3 regions of the Cupriavidus sp. DL-D2 genome follow, and region 1 is predicted to be linked to each of the others. Evidence: predicted binding sites of a transcription regulator. Region 1 holds the regulator's gene; each other region holds the start of a gene.

The links. Region 1 encodes LexA, which represses DNA repair genes until DNA is damaged. Its sites were predicted from a motif close to ACTGTATNNNNATACAGT; they were not measured.
Region 2: the regulator LexA is predicted to act here: its motif matches at 3,702-3,719, upstream of dinB (DNA polymerase IV).
Region 3: the regulator LexA is predicted to act here: its motif matches at 3,104-3,121, upstream of recA (recombinase RecA).

The regions. Positions count from the first base shown of each region.
Region 1 is NZ_JBDKXK010000028.1:69,232-75,132, forward strand. It holds gene ABDB81_RS16450 (replicative DNA helicase) at 1-740, opposite strand, end outside; gene rplI (50S ribosomal protein L9) at 872-1,324, opposite strand; gene rpsR (30S ribosomal protein S18) at 1,355-1,633, opposite strand; gene priB (primosomal replication protein N) at 1,637-1,936, opposite strand; gene rpsF (30S ribosomal protein S6) at 1,957-2,334, opposite strand; gene ABDB81_RS16475 (asparaginase) at 2,449-3,447, opposite strand; gene lexA (transcriptional repressor LexA) at 3,662-4,318, shown strand; gene ABDB81_RS16485 (hypothetical protein) at 4,489-4,659, shown strand; gene ABDB81_RS16490 (hypothetical protein) at 5,661-5,901, opposite strand, start outside.
Region 2 is NZ_JBDKXK010000014.1:187,450-193,350, reverse strand. It holds gene ABDB81_RS11140 (carbohydrate porin) at 1-1,071, opposite strand, end outside; gene ABDB81_RS11135 (TRAP transporter substrate-binding protein) at 1,450-2,589, shown strand; gene rarD (EamA family transporter RarD) at 2,717-3,628, shown strand; gene dinB (DNA polymerase IV) at 3,742-4,974, shown strand; gene ABDB81_RS11120 (MFS transporter) at 5,071-5,901, shown strand, end outside.
Region 3 is NZ_JBDKXK010000004.1:313,195-319,095, forward strand. It holds gene ABDB81_RS04355 (MFS transporter) at 1-55, opposite strand, end outside; gene ABDB81_RS04360 (DUF4212 domain-containing protein) at 356-721, opposite strand; gene ABDB81_RS04365 (sensor histidine kinase) at 718-2,292, opposite strand; gene ABDB81_RS04370 (response regulator transcription factor) at 2,332-3,021, opposite strand; gene recA (recombinase RecA) at 3,291-4,349, shown strand; gene recX (recombination regulator RecX) at 4,458-4,937, shown strand; gene ABDB81_RS04385 (DUF2889 domain-containing protein) at 5,302-5,901, shown strand, end outside.

The DNA of each region.
Region 1 (5,901 bases):
GCGACGGGCAGGCCTTGTTCCACGGCCACATGCTCGCCGATGTTCAGCGAGAACGCGGTCTTACCCATCGACGGACGACCTGCCACGATGATCAGGTCACCGGCCTGCATACCGCTGGTCATGCGGTCGAGGTCGATGAAGCCCGTGGGCACGCCGGTCACATCCGTGGAGCTGTCGCGATGGTACAACTCGTCGATACGCTCCACCACCTGCGTCAGCAGCGGCTGGATTTCCTGGAACCCCTTCTGGCCACGCGACCCCTCTTCCGCAATCGCAAAGACTTTCGATTCAGCCTCGTCGAGCAGCTCGCGCACCTCGCGCCCCTTGGGCGCGAAGGCCGCAGACGCAATGTCGTCGGCCACGGTGACCAGCTTGCGCAGCACCGACCGCTCGCGCACGATTTCGGCGTAGCGGCGGATATTGGCGGCGCTCGGCGTGTTCTGGGCCAGCGAGTTCAGGTAGGCCAGCCCACCCACTTCCTCGGCCTTGCCAGACACCTGGAGCATCTCGAACACCGTGATCACGTCCGCCGGCTTGGTGGCGGAAATCAGGCGGGCGATGCTCTGGAAGATGAGGCGGTGATCGAAGCGGTAGAAATCGGCTTCGGAGAGAAAATCGGCAATACGGTCCCAGGCGGCATTGTCCAGCAACAGGCCACCGAGTACCGATTGTTCGGCCTCGATCGAGTGCGGAGGAACCTTGAGACTGTCTAGTTGGGGATCTGCGGCGGGCGCGTTCATGGGGGGCAATTATAGCGGCGGGAGCCAGGCACGAAGCCGGGCCGCAAACAAAAAAGGCAGGAGCGCTGGCCCCTGCCTTTTCGTGCATCGGACGCACCGGCCAGGCCGGCACATCGTTTGCCAGGTACGACTTAGACGTGTTCGCCCAGGACGGACACGTTGATGTCGACCAGCACGTCGGTGTGCAGTGCCACGCCAACGGTGTAGTCGCCCACCAGCTTCAGCGGGCCGTTCGGCAGGCGGACCTGCGACTTCTCCAGCTTGAAGCCTTGGCCTTCCAGCGCTTCAGCGATGTCGGCGTTGGTCACGGAACCGAACAGACGGCCGTCCACACCCGACTTCTGGGTGATCTGAACGGTCAGGCCGTCCAGCTTCTGGCCTTCGGCTTGTGCGGCTGCCAGCTTCTCGGCGGCGGCCTTTTCCAGCTCGGCGCGCTTCACTTCGAATTCGGCGATGGCCGTTTGCGTTGCACGGCGAGCGCGCTTGGTCGGGATCAGGAAGTTACGTGCGTAACCGTCCTTCACACGAACGATGTCACCCAGGTTGCCCAGGTTGATGACTTTTTCCAGCAGAATGATTTGCATCGTGTATTTCTCCTTGCGGTCCCGGGACTATCAGTTCTTGTGCAGGTCGGTGTACGGAACCAGCGCCAGGAAGCGGGCGCGCTTGATAGCCGTGTCGAGCTGACGTTGATAGTGAGCCTTGGTACCGGTCAGGCGGGCCGGCGTGATCTTGCCGTTGTCGCCGACGAAGTCCTTCAGCGTGTCCAGATCCTTGTAGTCGATCTGTTCGACGCCAGCCACGGTGAAGCGGCAGAAGCGCTTGCGCTTGAACAGCGGGTTCTGTTGCTGGAAGCGCTTCTTGTTCTTGTTGTCACGTTTGACGAATGCCATGATTCAATCCTTTTCGTATGCTTTACATCGAGTGATGTGAAAGACCAGTGTCTTGCTGTTGCGGTGCTTGCGCGCCAGGAATCCTTCGCAATCGATTACCGCTTCGAGCGGCAATCTGAGCAGTTGCTGGGCGATGGCACCAATGCCCATCGCCACCACTGCGAATTCCACCTGCCGGGGCGTTTCCGCCTCGACGACCTCGCCGCCATGCTGCAGGATGCAGTTGACGACCGGGACGCCTGCCGGCGTATAGCGCAGCGTATCGCGCTCCGCGAGCGTTGCGGTCAGCCGGAGCTGGTTCACCGCGACACTGCCGTCCGCACTCAGGCGGCGGCTTGGCCTTCCGTGGTCGTTTGCGCAGCCTTGCGGGCTTCTTCGCGCTGAACTTCCTTCATCATCGGCGAAGGTGCAGTCTCAGCCTTCTTGGTCTGGACGATCAGGTGACGCAGCACGGCGTCGTTGAACTTGAACGCGTGTTCCAGTTCAGCCAGCGTTTCCTTGCCGCACTCGATGTTCAGGCAAACGTAGTGAGCCTTGGCCAGCTTCTGGATCATGTAGGCCATCTGACGGCGGCCCCAGTCTTCCACGCGATGGATCTGGCCGTTTTGCGACGTAACGAGCTGCTTGTAGCGCTCGATCATCGCAGGCACTTGTTCGCTTTGGTCCGGATGGACGATAAATACGATTTCGTAGTGACGCATTGACGCTCCTTTTGGATGAGCCACCCGGGCGTCAAGTCCGGTGCGGCAAGGTTGAGTAGCCCGCGAGTATAGTACGGAATGGCCGGACCCCGCAAGATTGGGCCTCTGCCCCGATCAATGCGCCGCAAACGTCGCCTGCAGGCGCACAGCGTCACCCGCGAGCCCGGGATCGTTCGCCAGCACCACCGCCAACAACACGCGCGCCTTGTAAGGATTCAGGTCTCCGGCCGATACGAAGAGACCGACAGCCGGCACAGGCTTGCCCGGCATCGTCACATGACCCGCGCCGGTCCGCGAGCTGCGCACGACGGCGACACCACAAGCCGCCGCGTCGGCCAACGCCCCGGCCAACGTCTCGTGGATCGATCCATTGCCAGCAGCGGCCACTACGATCCCTGTCACCCCGGCCGAGACAAGCGCGTCGACCATCACCCTGCCCGGCTGCGCATAGCTCGCCACGACCTCGACGACGGGCCATGATGCCGGCACGGGCAGAGGCTGTGCGAAAGCTCGCGACACGCGCACGAAACGCACGAAGGCATCCTGGACAAAACCCAGCGGACCGGCGGTCGGCGAGCCGAAGGCATCCACCGCCGACGCATGCAACTTGGCCACATCCCGCGCTGCGTGAATCTCCTGGTTCAGTACGACGAGCACACCCTTTCCGCGCGCCTCCGGACTTGCCGCTACCCGTACGGCATCGAGCAGATTCAAGGGGCCGTCCGCAGACAGCGATGTCGACGGACGCATGGCCGCGGTCATCACCACCGGCACCGGACACGCCTGCGTCAGGTGCAGGAACATCGCCGTTTCCTCAAGCGTATCGGTGCCATGCGTGATGACGATACCGGCAACATCCGGCACACCTGACCAATGCTCAACCCGGCACGCAAGCGTCTGCCAAAGGGAGAACGCCATGTCCTTGCTGTCGACCTGGGCCACCTGCTCGGTCTCGATGCGCGCCACATCGGCCAGCGCGGGCAAGGCTTGAACGAGTTGCGATACCGGAACCGTGGCCGCCTGGTAATGCGCACTGCTGGCAGCGCTACCGGACGACCCGGCGATGGTGCCGCCCGTGGCGAGCACGACAATACGAGGCAGGGAAGCTGACATGTTGTTCGAGGCGTGGATTGGCAGGACGTGGGCGGCGATTGTACCCGGCGAACTTCGACTCGAAATGCGCGGCAAACCCGACTGCGAGGCCCGCGAGGAATTTGCCGAGGTTAAGTCCGCTGCGCAAATTGTGCTTGCACTTCACTCGATACTGTATAAAATCACAGCATACTGTTTAAACATACAGTGCCTCGGCACGAGAGACCGGCGAACCATGGCTACCCTGACACCCCGGCAGCAGCAGATTTTCGACCTAATCCGCAACACGATCCAGCACACCGGCTTTCCGCCGACGCGCGCCGAGATTGCTGCGGAGTTCGGCTTCTCCTCGCCCAACTCGGCAGAGGAACATCTTCGGGCGCTGGCGCGCAAAGGCGTCATCGAATTGACGCCCGGCGCTTCACGCGGCATCCGCCTGAAGGTTGGGCGGAGTGATTCGGAACGTCCGGACCAGCTTTCACTGGCCATGGCCGGCGTGCTGCAACTGACGTTGCCATTGGTGGGCCGCGTGGCGGCCGGCAGCCCGATCCTCGCCGCGGAACATATCGACCGGCAGTATCAGGTCGACGCATCGGTCTTCGATGAACGTCCTGACTACCTGCTCCGCGTACGCGGCCTGAGTATGCGCGACGCCGGTATTCTCGACGGTGACCTGCTCGCCGTGAAGAAAGCCAGCGAAGCTGCCAACGGCAAGATCGTCGTGGCACGGATCGGCGAGGACGTCACCGTCAAGCGCTTGAACAAGCGCGGCGACTCGATCGAACTGATTGCCGAGAACCCTGATTTCTCGAACATCGTGGTGCAGTCTGGACGCGATGAGTTTTCTCTGGAAGGTATCGCTGTGGGCCTGATCCGATCGTCAGGCTTCTGATATCCGCCTGGCGCGGTAGCACGACTCACTGAAATACGTCGCCGCTCCGCGCCAAGACCCAGGCAGCACGGCCGTCTGCCCTGGTCACCCGCTTTGCCTTGCCCATGCCGCCCCGTTTCCGTCGAACGAAGGGTGCGGACTCCTGCTGTCGCAAATTTCGAGGTGCTGCCATGCTGCCATCCCTTCCCGTCGCTTCCCGCCGCCCGGTCAAGCCCGTGCCCTTCCGTCAGATCAAGGGCGTACGCGTCTATCAGGGCGCCCAGCGGCGCACGATGGTCGGCAACATGGCCGCCATCTGCCGAATGCTCGAACTGGCAGAACCGTCCCCCAACGGCCGCTAGCCTCCGCGCCGGGCTAATCCCTCGCATCCCTCGCGCGGCAAGCCTGGCAAAGTCTTGAGGACTTTGTAAAAAGTGGAGTTGCAACCTCACCACGTGTAATTAAGGCTACGCTTACATCAGCCGGAAGCGTGGTTAAATTCACTGGCGCGCAATGCATCACTGGCGCAGTCGCGTCATGCGCAGAACCGGACCTTGTCACCCGCCAAGGCCCGGTTTTTTTTGGCATGCGTGTTACCTTGCCACCTCGCCTTTTAAAGCATAAATCAGGCGAATCTTGATGATCGGGGCTTTATGGGATTTTGAGTAAAACGCGGTGTTGGACGCGGCTTGGTCTCCCGCCATCCAAAGATGCATGCCTTACACGCTACGCTGACATGAAGACAGTATCTGCAGCAGGACAGCAATCGAAAGGACAAGAGGCCCAGTTGCCACAAAAAAATTGAAGGCAGGCTTTTCCCTTTTGACACCACAGTGAGGGCAGGTGGGCTCCTCATCATCTATTTCTTTCTGGCATTCGGTGCACGAAACCTGCGCCATTTCAAACCACCTCCTTACCCGGCCGTCATCTGCCGCATCAATCGAAGATGCGGAATACAAGTCCGGATTGATGCCGTGACGAGACATTGGCCACGACGAGTTAGGGGGCGCCTTGAACGGGTAGAACTGGCCGACCGCTAAAGAGAACCAGAAGTGTTGCGACACGCTGGACCACGCGAACGCGACAGCCGGACCAAAAAAGCAAAATAGCCGCTTGGAAGCGGCTATTTTAGAGTAATTCTTTGGGGTGGCTGACGGGACTCGAACCCGCGACAACAGGAATCACAATCTGAGCCATCAAGCCTTATCCGACATACGTTTCCGGGAGATCGTTGGGAATACTGAAGGTCCAAAAACCGCGAAAACTCTCGTGTTTTTTTTGGCGTATTCCCACCAAAACCACGGGCCAACGCGGCCCTTGAAGTCGGCCACCGGATTCATGCACCACCACGGCGCCGCTACGACTACAGCCTGCCGTCGGCAGGCTTCACAGGCTGTTGGGTGGCAGAAATAATGGTGGCAGTCGTGACTTGCCCTTCAAGCTCTGTAGCGTTCACGCTGAGATACACGGGCGATTTACCCCACTCGGCCTGCTGCAGCGCTCGCACATGCTCTCGGTCGAGACTGTCGTCCCTGAATTTAGCCGTGAACTCGCGCCCATCCCCGAGATAGCGCACCTTGATCCGGAACTCCTCTTCCTTGCTG
Region 2 (5,901 bases), on a different contig from region 1:
CCGCACGGTGTGATAGCTGGGCAGCTTGGCGCCATTTAGATCGTTACGCGCGGTGTATTGATAACTCAGCCCGTAATTGCCCACTTTGGCGTTGTCGATGCCGAACCGCATGGACGATGAGTTCGGCGGCAACAGGCCCGACGACATCAGGAAGGCGTTGCTGTCCCGGCGCCCGGCCCAGACGCTGGCCTCGTTAAGAACCGAGATGCCGGACAAGCCGCTGACCGAGGTGTAGAAGTTAGGCAGCAGCGCGTAGGGATCCACGGCAGCGGCCGTGCCGTTGACCGAGGTGGTGTTGGTCCCCTTGGCCTGCGCCACGAGCTGCACCTGCGTGCCGCCGCCCATGTCCACGAGCGATTCGCGGATCTTCACTTCCCCCGAACTGGTACAGGCCAGGCCCTGGCCGAAGCCAGCCGAGGGTGTACCACCGCCGGGGCAGGCTCGTTGGGTACCAGCGCGGTCTTCCACCGCCGCGCGTCCGCTATAGCCGAGTCGCCACACGGAGTCGCCCGCCGGGTCATCGGCAGGTAACTGGGAGCGGAGAACTGGCGGAGCATCGGATGGCGTTTCTGAAGTGGAAGATTCGCCACCCTCCTGCGCAGCCACGGGTGCCTGGCGCGGTGCGGCGGCCAAGGCGGGAAACTCGCCCAACCGGTTCGGAAACAGCACCAAAGGTGGCGGCGGCGGCGCCAGCGCATCGGGCGGCCCGACGAAGTCGGGATTGACATCTGCAACGGTGGTCTCGGCAGGCGGCGCGGCTTCCGTGGCGGTGGATTCCGTATTTGACGCAGCCTGAATCAGCGCCGCCAGCGGATCGGCCGCCGCCGGTGCAGCAGGCGCTGCGGATGTCGTCGCAGCCACGGGTACGGCACCCGCAGCCACTGCGGAGTTGGGCTGCGCCGTACCGCGTTCCGCGATCATCGGCGGCGGAGCCAGACTGGTGCTGGCCGATGTGTTTCCCGTCAGGCTCCCCGATTGCGCACATGCCGTCATCCCCCACGCGGCCAGCACGGCAAATGCCAGGCGACGGCGGGCGAAATATCGGAACGGAGGCGAAACGGATGGCGGCATGGATACAACGGAACCGAACAGAACCGGCAGAGCCAGCACCGATGGAAGCTTGGGGAGTGAGGGCTCTGGTTTTAACAGTCGGACTTTTTGACCGCAAGCCGGGTTACAAAATCCATCAATCGTGCCGAAAAGCGTGCGAAATCCCACATCGCGAAACCTTTTTGAAACCTTTTCAGCCGTCGACCGGCTGCCTTCCAGGCACCGTTTTCGAGCATGCGGGAAAACCGTTGCAGAACTGCTACCGACTAGCGAAAACCCCCATCCTGCCGGCACTCCGTGCCCAAAACGCCACAGCTATAATCGTCCGACCTGTCTTCCAGGCCACGCCTTGGGGTCAAGGCAGTCTGCATACATATCAATATAAAAGAGGAGATATTCATGGAACGCCGTTCCTTCCTGTTGAAAGCATCGGCTGTCGCCGCCACTGGCGCGCTCGCCGCCTGCGGCAAGGAAGACAAGCCCGCCGCCCCCGCCGCCTCGGCCAGCGCGCCGGCGGCCCCGGCCGTGGTGGGTAGCAACCCGGCGGTGGAATGGCGCCTGGCGTCGAGCTTCCCGAAGTCGCTGGACACCATCTATGGCGGCGCCGAACTGCTGAGCCAACGGGTGAAGGAACTGACCGACGGCAAGTTCAACATCAAGGTGTTTGCCGCCGGTGAAATCGTGCCGGGCTTGCAGGTGCTGGATGCGGTGCAGAACCAGACCGTGCAGATTGGCCACACGGCCGGCTACTACTATTTCGGCAAGAACCCGACGCTGTGCTTCGACACGACGATCCCGTTTGGCCTGACCGCGCGCCAGCAGAACGCATGGATGATGCAAGGCAACGGCATGAAGCTGATGCGCGAGTTCTTCAAGGAATACAACGTCGTCAACTTCATGGGCGGCAACACCTGCGCCCAGATGGGCGGCTGGTTCCGCAAGGAAATCAAGACCGTGGCGGACCTGCAGGGCCTGAAGTACCGCGTGGCCGGGTTTGCCGGCGTGGTGCTGGCGCGCCTGGGCGTGGTGCCGCAGCAGATTGCCGGTGGCGACATCTACCCGGCGCTGGAAAAAGGCACCATCGACGCGGCCGAATGGGTGGGTCCGTACGATGACGAGAAGCTCGGCTTCTACAAGGTGGCACCGTACTACTACTACCCGGGCTGGTGGGAAGGCAGCGCGCAGCTGTCGTTCTACGCTTCGCAACCGGAGTTCGACAAGCTGCCGCCGCTGTACAAGCGCGCACTGGAAACGGCCACGATCGAGGCGCACACGAACATGATGGCGAAGTACGACACCGTGAACCCGCAGGCGCTGGCCCGTCTGCTGGAAAATGGTGTGAAGCTGCGTCCGTTCTCGAAGGAGATCATGGAGGCATGCTTCAAGGCCACGCAGGAAGCGTACGCCGACGAAAGCGCCAAGAACCCGTCGTTCAAGAAGATCTTCGAAGACTGGCGCGTGTTTCGCAACAACGAAGCCGCCTGGTTCAACGTGGCCGAGCAGTCGTTCTCGCAGTTCAGCTTCACGCGCAAGCTGTAACCCGTTTCGGACGATGCAGCGAAACCCGGCTCCGGCCGGGTTTTTTTCATGGCGCACAGCATGGGGGCAGGTTCATACGCAACCGGGCCACCGCGGGTAGAATCCGCCGCACCACAGGATATCTCCCATGCAACTCGGCATTCTCTACGCCTTGCTGGCGTACATCATCTGGGGCCTGCTGCCCCTCTATATCAAATCGCTGCACGGCGTGGCGCCCCTCGAAATCCTGCTGCACCGGATGGTCTGGTCGCTGGTGTTCCTCGGCGCGATCCTGTTGTGGCGCCGTCACTTCGGCTGGCTGCGCGAGGTGGCGGCCAACCCAAAGCTGATCCTCAACTTCGCGGCCAGTGCGGGACTGCTCTGTTGCAACTGGTTCCTCTATATCTGGGCGGTGTCCGCGGATCGTGTGGTGGATGCCAGCCTCGGCTACTTCATCAATCCGCTGGTCAGCGTGCTGCTGGGTGTGTTGCTGCTGCACGAACGCCTGCGCTGGGGTCAGTGGCTGGCTATTGCCGTCGCCGGGGCCGGAGTGCTGTGGCTGACGTGGTCGGCGGGACATTTGCCGTGGATCGCGCTCGGCCTGGCGGCATCGTTCGGCGGCTACGGCCTGCTGCGCAAGACGGGTGCGCTGGGTGCGCTCGAAGGCTTGTCGCTGGAGACGCTGCTGTTATTTCCGGTGGCCGCCGTCGCGCTGGGTTCTCTTTTCATCACCGGGCACGACACCACGCGTGCAGCCACGCCGCTCACGCAGATGCTGTTGCTGCTGGCCGGGCCGGTGACGGCGGTGCCCTTGCTATTCTTCGCTGCGGGCGCCCGCCGGATTCCGCTCTCGATGCTCGGCATCCTGCAATACGCGGGACCGACGATCCAGCTCGCGCTGGGTATCTGGCTGTGGCACGAGCCCTTCCCGCAGACGAAGCAGATCGGCTATGCCCTGATCTGGATCTCGCTGGCGATCTACGCTGTGGAAGGATTGGTCGTCAGTCGCTGGAAATCGCGAGAGGCGATTGATACGAAAAATAAAGCTCATAAAATTTAGCCATTAAAATTCGTGCGATAGATATAAAGATGGGCGTGTGATCGCCGTTTCCTTAAATTGGCGACCACACTATACTGTACATCCATACAGTAATCCAACGTCTCCTCTGACTCATGGCCTCCGTACCCCGGCGAATTGCTCATCTCGACATGGATGCGTTCTACGCATCGGTCGAACTGCTGCGGTACCCGGATCTGCGCGGCCAGGCCGTGGTGATCGGTGGGGGCCGCAACGCGATACCGGAGACGTTGCCGGATGGCAGCCGCCGCTACGCGCGGCTGCGCGACTACGTGGGGCGCGGCGTCGTCACCACATCCACCTACGAGGCGCGGGCGCTGGGCGTGTTTTCGGCGATGGGCATGATGAAGGCGGCCAAGCTCGCGCCCGACGCCATCCTGCTGCCGACCGACTTCGACGCTTACCGCCGCTACTCGGGACTGTTCAAGGCCGCTGTACGAGCATTCACGGAACAAATAGAGGATCGCGGGATCGATGAGATATATATCGATCTTACGAATATTGAGGGTGAGGCCAGGCAGGTGGCTGCGGATATCAAGGCTGCGGTGAACGATGCCACCGGCCTGACCTGCTCGATCTGCGTGGCGCCGAACAAGCTGCTGGCCAAGATCGGTTCGGAACTCGACAAGCCCAACGGCCTGACCATTCTGACGCCTGCCGATATTCCGCTGCGGATCTGGCCGCTGCCGGCCCGCAAGGTCAATGGGATTGGTCCGAAGGCGGCGGAGAAGCTGGCGGCCATTGGCATCGAGACCGTGGCGCAGCTGGCCGAGGCGGATCTGGCGCTGCTGCAGACCCATTTCGGACGCAACTATGCGGCGTGGCTCGTGGAAGTGGCCCACGGCCGCGACGAGCGCCAGGTGGTGGTCAGTTCCGAGCCCAAATCCATGAGCCGCGAGACCACCTTCGAGCGCGACCTTCATCCGCGCGGGGACCGTCCCGTGCTATCCGAGCAGTTCACGAAGCTGTGCATGCGGGTGGGCGAAGATCTGCGGCGCAAGGGCTACGTGGGGCGCACCGTCGGCATCAAGCTGCGCTTCGACGATTTCCATACGGTCACACGCGATCTGACGATGACCGCGCACACCGCCGATGGTGGCGACATCCGGCGCGGCGCCACGGAATGCCTGAAGCGCATTCCGCTGGAACGCCGCATCCGGCTGCTTGGCGTGCGCGTGAGTGCCTTGATGCCAGCCGCCGAGCAGGGCGACAACCCCGCGCCGGTACAGGAGGCATTCCGGTTCGACGAGGACGGTTCCGAAGACTCACAAGTCGACGCACACGACGAAAGACAGGAGGAGGACGACCGCGCCGAGCCACCGGCCTAAGCCCTCCGCCCTGCACGCCTATCTATCTCCCGGTAGAATCGGCGGCTTCCCCCGGTACGCCGAAACAGGTGCGGGGAGTTCTCCACAAGCCGCCCCATGACCTCCACCACCGCACAACGCGCGGCCGCGCCCGCTGCATGGATCACGCCGCTGCTGGCCGTGGCCTGCGGCATGATCGTCGCGAATCTCTACTATGCCCAGCCGCTGGTGGGGCCGATTGCGCAGGCGCTTCACCTCTCGCCGGAGGTGGCGGGCCTGATCGTGACGCTGATCCAGATTGGCTACTGCGTAGGCCTGCTGCTGCTGGTGCCACTCGGCGATATCGTCGAGAACCGCAAGCTCGTGCTGACGCTGGTAGCCGGGTGCGCGGTGGCGCTACTGGCTGCATCGCTGTCCACCCATGCTGGCGTGTTCCTGGTGGCGGGATGCGCGATCGGACTGTGCTCCGTGGCCGTGCAGGTGCTGGTGCCATTTGCCGCACACCTCGCGCCCGAACACATGCGCGGCCGGGCCGTCGGCAATGTCACCAGCGGCCTGCTGATGGGGATCATGCTGGCGCGCCCGGTGGCGGGCCTGGTCTCGGACGCATTCGGCTGGCACGCCATCTTTGCTGCCTCGGCCGTTGCCATGGTGCTGCTCGCCGTGGTGCTGGCGCGCAAGCTGCCGCAGCGCCGCCCCGCGCCAGGCGTTCACTACATCGCGCTGCTCGGTTCGATGATTCACCTGCTGCGCACCGAGCCGGTGCTGCGTCGCCGTGCGGCGTACCAGGCCAGCATGTTCGGCGTGTTCAGCCTGTTCTGGACCACCACGCCGCTGTACCTGGCCGGGCCGGCCTTCCGGATGTCGCAGACCGGTATTGCGATCTTTGCGCTGGTGGGCGTGGCGGGTGCCGTCGCCGCACCGATGGCAGGCCGCTATGCGGATCGC
Region 3 (5,901 bases), on a different contig from region 1:
TCATCGGCGCATTGCTGGCGGACGATACCGTCCCCACGTTTTGCGCGTTTGCCATTTATTGTCTCCTCCGTTTGACGTCGTTCCGTCGAAATGGTCCCTGGTGCCGGGCCATGCCATATGCGCGTGCCGGCCCATACACCAAAGCTGGAACGATTGTGGGAGGCGAAACTTACTGCGTTCTGACAGAAGTTCTGCAAACGCCGCGGAATGCGTCGGGGTATACGCTACTCGGCGCGAGCCACCGGCAACGGGCGAATTTGCTGCGATGCGGGGCGATTCCCGCGCGTGCCGCATGGCACCGCGCGCAAACGCGCTCTTGCTCTGCAGCATGGCGTGCGGCGGTTCGCGAAAACCCTTACACGGAGGGCAGATCCGCCGAGCGGGGTTTGTCAGGAACGGCGGGCGCTGGCGAGGGCGATGCAACTGACGCCGCGCGGACCTCTGCCTCGATGCGCTCACGCTCATGCAATGCGTCATCGGCCCGATTCATGCGCCAGGCGTAGAGCGCGGCCATCAACACGTAGAGGATCAGTGCCCCCTGCGCGCCCATCCAGTACGAGAATGGCCAGCCCATGAAGTCGAAGCGCAGTTCGCGCGCGAACCAGCTCACGCCGAACGTCATGACAAACCATACGGCCAGCAAACCGACGATCCAGCGCACGTTGTGGCGCCACGACCTGCGTTCGAGCGGCGTCATCCTGTCACGCGGTGGCTTTTTCATGCGAGCGCTTCCTCTGACGGCGTACGGCGCAGCGTGATGCGCAGCCGCGTGCCGGCCAGCCGTGGCGATGTTTGATACACGTGGTCGTCGATCGTTACCTCGCCGCCATGCTGCTGCACGATCTCGCGCACGATGGCCAGTCCGAGGCCACTGCCTTCGGTATTGGTGCCCAGCACGCGGTAGAAACGCTCCATCACGCGTTCGCGTTCGGCCGGCGCGATGCCAGGGCCGGTGTCTTCCACATCGAGATACGCGAAGGGCTCGAACGCATCGGTGGTCACGCGTACCGTGGCGTGGCCACCGGCAGGCGTGTAGCGGATGGCGTTGTCGAGCAGGTTGTTCAGCATCTCGGTCAGCATGAGCCGGTTGCCGGTGATGAGCACCGCGTGCTCGTCGGCTTCCAGGCCTAGGTCGATGCGGCGCGCCCATGCCTGCGGCAGCCAATCCTTCACCACGTCGCGCGCGAGTGCGGCCAGGTCCAGCGGCACCATGCCACCGGCGCCAGCGAGGTTCTCCATTCGTGCGAGAGACAGCAACTGCGTGACGAGGTGCGCCGTGCGTTCCGAACTGCCGGCGATCTGCGCGAGCGAGCGCCGCAACTCTTCGGGCGACTGCTCGCGCTGCGCCAGTTCGGCCTGCATGCGCAGCCCCGCGAGCGGCGTCTTCATCTGGTGCGCGGCATCGGCAATGAAACGCTTCTGCGTCTGCACGGACTGGTCGAGTTGCGCGAGCAGTCCGTTGAACGATGCCACCAGTGGTGTGATTTCCTGAGGCGCGGCGCGTTCATCGATGGGGCTTGTGTCACCGGGATTGCGCGCGCGGATGCGCTGCTGGATCGCCGTGAGCGGCGCGAGTCCGCGCGAGAGGCCGAACCACACCAGCACCACGGCAAGCGGCAGGATCACGAACTGCGGCAGGATCACACCCTTGATGATTTCATTGGCCAGCCGTGCGCGCTTGTCGAGCGTTTCGGCCACCTGTATCAGCACGTGCTGCGGACCGCCAACGTTCTTGAGATCGACGTAGGTATAGGCCACACGCACGTCGTTGCCTGCCACGCGATCGTCGCGCATCGACACCAGGCCAGCGTGGCCCTGTTCGTCTTCGGGCGGCAGCGGCAGGTCGTGATCGCCGGCCACGTATTCACCGCGCCGGCCCACCACCTGGTAATAGATGTTGTCGGTCTCGTCTGCGCGCAGGATCTCGCGCGCCGAGAGCGGCAGTTGCAGCGTCACGCGGCCATTCACTTCGCGCACCTGCTGCGAGAGCACGATGGCACTGGCTTCGAGCGCGCGGTCGAACGGCCCGTTGGCGATGGACTTGGCTACAAGGTACGTGACCGCGATGCTCATCGGCCAGAGCAGCAGCAGCGGTGCCAGCATCCAGTCGAGGATCTCACCGAACAGCGAGCGCGGCGCGGGATGCGCGGAGGTTTCCTCGAGGTGAGGCAAAGCGTCGGCCAGCGCCGCGTCATCGGCGGCGGCATCCGCCAGTGTCGGGTGGGCCGGTTCGGGCTTGCGGGTGGCGCCGTCGGCGGCCTGGCGTCGCCACGGCAATCGCAGCAGACTCAAACGGCTCATGCATGCCTCATACGCGCTGCGTCAGCCAGGTCAATCATGAGCGGCCAGCGCCGGCTGGAATTTTTCGAGGCAGTAGCCCAGCCCGCGTACTGTGGCGATGCGGATGCCACCCACCTCGATCTTCTTGCGCAGGCGGTGTACGTAGACTTCGATGGCATTGTTGCTGACTTCCTCGCCCCATTCACAGAGATGGTCGACGAGCTGCTCCTTCGAGACCAGCCGCCCGCTACGCGTGAGCAGGATCTCCAGCAGGCCGATCTCGCGCGCGGAGAGGTCCAGCATCTGCTCGTTGAGATAGGCGATGCGGCCCACCTGGTCGAAAGCCAGCGGCCCATGACGCATCAGCGTGGCGCCGCCGCCGGCACCGCGCCGCACCAGCGCCCGCACGCGCGCCTCCAGTTCGGACAGCGCGAACGGCTTGGCCATGTAGTCGTCGGCGCCGAGGTCCAGTCCCTTCACGCGCTCGTCCACGCCATCGGCAGCCGTCAGAATCAGCACCGGCAGCATGGCGCCGCGCGTGCGCAGCCGCTTGAGCACCTCCAGGCCGGGCATGCGGGGCAGGCCCAGGTCCAGGATCAGCAGGTCGAAAGTCTGCGTGGACAGCGCCGAATCGGCTTCCACGCCATTGGCGACATGATCCACTGCATAGCCCGACTGGCGCAGGGAGCGAGTGAGGCCGTCGGCCAGTACATCGTCGTCTTCGGCGATCAGAATCCGCATGGTTGTCTCCACCCTTGTCCAGCTTTTTATGGCCTGGCATCGCCGGCCACCGGCTGCGGTACCGGAGGGGCTTGCCAAGCATACTGTTTTTTTATACAGTACTCGACATTCCGCGTCCGGTCTCCGAAAGGGACGGGCGCGGGGCCGAGCAGGGCGCCAAAGGGTTCAAATTCCTCCGATATCAATCGGAAAAGTCTTGAAAATCAGGCGCCGCGCCGCATGCGGCCTATTTATACACCAATTGCTACCTATTGAACTGAAGGACGACCATGGACGACAAGAAGGCCGGCGCCGGCGTGAGCGCTGAGAAGCAGAAGGCGCTTGCCGCCGCGCTCTCCCAGATCGAGAAGCAGTTCGGCAAAGGCTCGATCATGCGCCTGGGCGACGGCGACGTGGAGCAGGATATCCAGGTGGTGTCCACCGGCTCGCTGGGCCTGGACATCGCGCTGGGTGTCGGTGGCCTGCCGCGCGGCCGTGTGGTGGAAATCTATGGCCCGGAATCGTCGGGCAAGACCACGCTGACGCTGCAGGTTGTGGCCGAGATGCAGAAGCTGGGCGGCACCTGCGCGTTTATCGACGCGGAACACGCGCTGGATGTGCAGTACGCGGGCAAACTCGGCGTCGACGTCGGCAACCTGCTGATTTCGCAGCCGGATACCGGCGAGCAAGCCCTGGAAATCACCGATGCGCTGGTGCGCTCGGGCTCGATCGACCTGATCGTGATCGACTCGGTGGCCGCATTGGTGCCGAAGGCCGAAATCGAAGGCGAAATGGGCGATTCGCTGCCCGGCCTGCAGGCCCGCCTGATGAGCCAGGCGCTGCGCAAGCTGACCGGCACCATCAAGCGTACGAACTGCCTGGTGATCTTCATCAACCAGATCCGCATGAAGATCGGTGTGATGTTTGGTTCGCCTGAAACCACCACTGGCGGTAACGCGCTGAAGTTTTACGCCTCGGTGCGTCTGGACATCCGCCGTATCGGCTCGATCAAGAAGGGCGACGAGGTCATCGGCAACGAAACCAAGGTCAAGGTGGTCAAGAACAAGGTTTCGCCACCGTTCCGCGAGGCATTCTTCGACATCCTGTACGGCCAGGGCATCTCGCGCCAGGGCGAAATCATCGACCTCGGCGTGGACGCGAAGATCGTCGAGAAGTCGGGTGCCTGGTACAGCTACAACGGCGAGAAGATCGGTCAGGGCAAGGACAACGCTCGCGAATACCTGCGCGAGAACCCCGATATCGCCAACGAGATCGAGAACAAGGTCCGTGCGGCGCTGGGCGTGGCACTGACCAACGGCGCCACGGCGCCGGCCGAAATCGAAGGCTAAGCCGGCCGATTGCAGCAAGACAGCAGGAAAGCCGTCGCATGGTTGTGCGGCGGCTTTTTTGTTTCTGATGTGTCCTGATGACTGTTTTACCCAAGCCAAGCCGTATCGATGCCCCGTCCCCCGCTATCCCTCAAGGCCCGTGCCGTGGGCTACCTGTCACGTCGTGAGCACAGCCGGGTTGAACTGGCTCGCAAGTTGGCGCCGCACGCCGAGTCGGCCGAACAGGTAGAGGCTTTGCTGGATGCGCTGGAGCGCGAGAACTGGCTCTCCAATGATCGGTTCGTCGACAGCCTCGTACATCGGCGAGCCGCCCGATACGGCAGCGCGCGCGTCATGCAGGAAGCGAAGACCCACCAACTGGGCGGCGACCAGCTACGCGACCTGCAGGATCGATTGCGTGATACGGAACTGGAGCGAGCGACCGAGGTTTGGCGCAAACGCTTCGGCACGCCACCCGACTCCCCGGAAGCGCGGGCCAAGCAGATCCGCTTCATGATGGCACGCGGATTCTCGCGGACGGTGATCGGAAAGATCCTGCGCGGGGCCGAGGACGACTTCCCTGAACGGGATGAAAACGCCGAGGAGTAGCCACTTGCATACCTGCGTACGCATAAGGGGTATTTGTGCGGACGTCAAGGCAGTTGTCGTACCACTGGTGCAACGCAGCGCCGAAACGTGCCGCGCGGCGGATTCCCTTGTGTGGGGCGGGTTTGCCGGCTTTGTCGATGCAACAATCGACGCCGGACAGTCTGTCGCGCAGGATGTTCCGGGTCAAAGCGGTTCGGCATGTTAAACTCCACGAGTTCTCCGGCCCAAGGCGGCCGTCCGGCCGATTCGTTGAAGATTCAAGGAGTGGCCAGAGCGTGTGCCAGGTAGTCCGGGCCACGGAGTCCACCGCGAATTTCGCCCCCCATTTCTGCCACAACAGCCTGCCGCGTCAGCCCCTGGTGTCATGCCGCTTTCCCCGCCCGTCAATCGAGCCATGCGTCACCGCCGTGCCATCACGGCTGAGGCGTATTTGCGGGAAGACGGACTGTGGGACATCGAGGCACGCCTGACCGACACCAAGCCGCGCGACATCGAGCTGGCCGGCAATCGCATCCGTCCCGAAGGCCAGCCGCTGCACGACCTGTGGCTACGCGTCACCGTGGATCTGCGCCTGAATATTGTCGATGCCGAGGCATGTTCCGATTGGGTGCCTTATCCGACGCACTGCGACACCATTGGTCCCGCCTATCGTCAGTTGATCGGCCTGAACCTCATGAAGGGTTTCCGCAAGGCGGTGCGCGAGCGGCTCGGCAGCGTGGCGGGTTGCAGCCATCTCACGGAACTGGCCGGCGTGCTGCCGACCACCGCTATTCAGGCTTTCGCCGGCGACGTCTTCAAGATTCGCGACGGCGAGGGTGACGGCACCGATCCCAATCCCGAACCGCCGATGCAGCTTCATGGCTGTCACGCCTTGCATTTTGAGGGCGAGGTGGTTCGCAAGTTTTACCCGCGCTGGTATGGTCACCAGCCGAAACCGAGAGCCGGCGCCGTGGCGTCGTCCCCC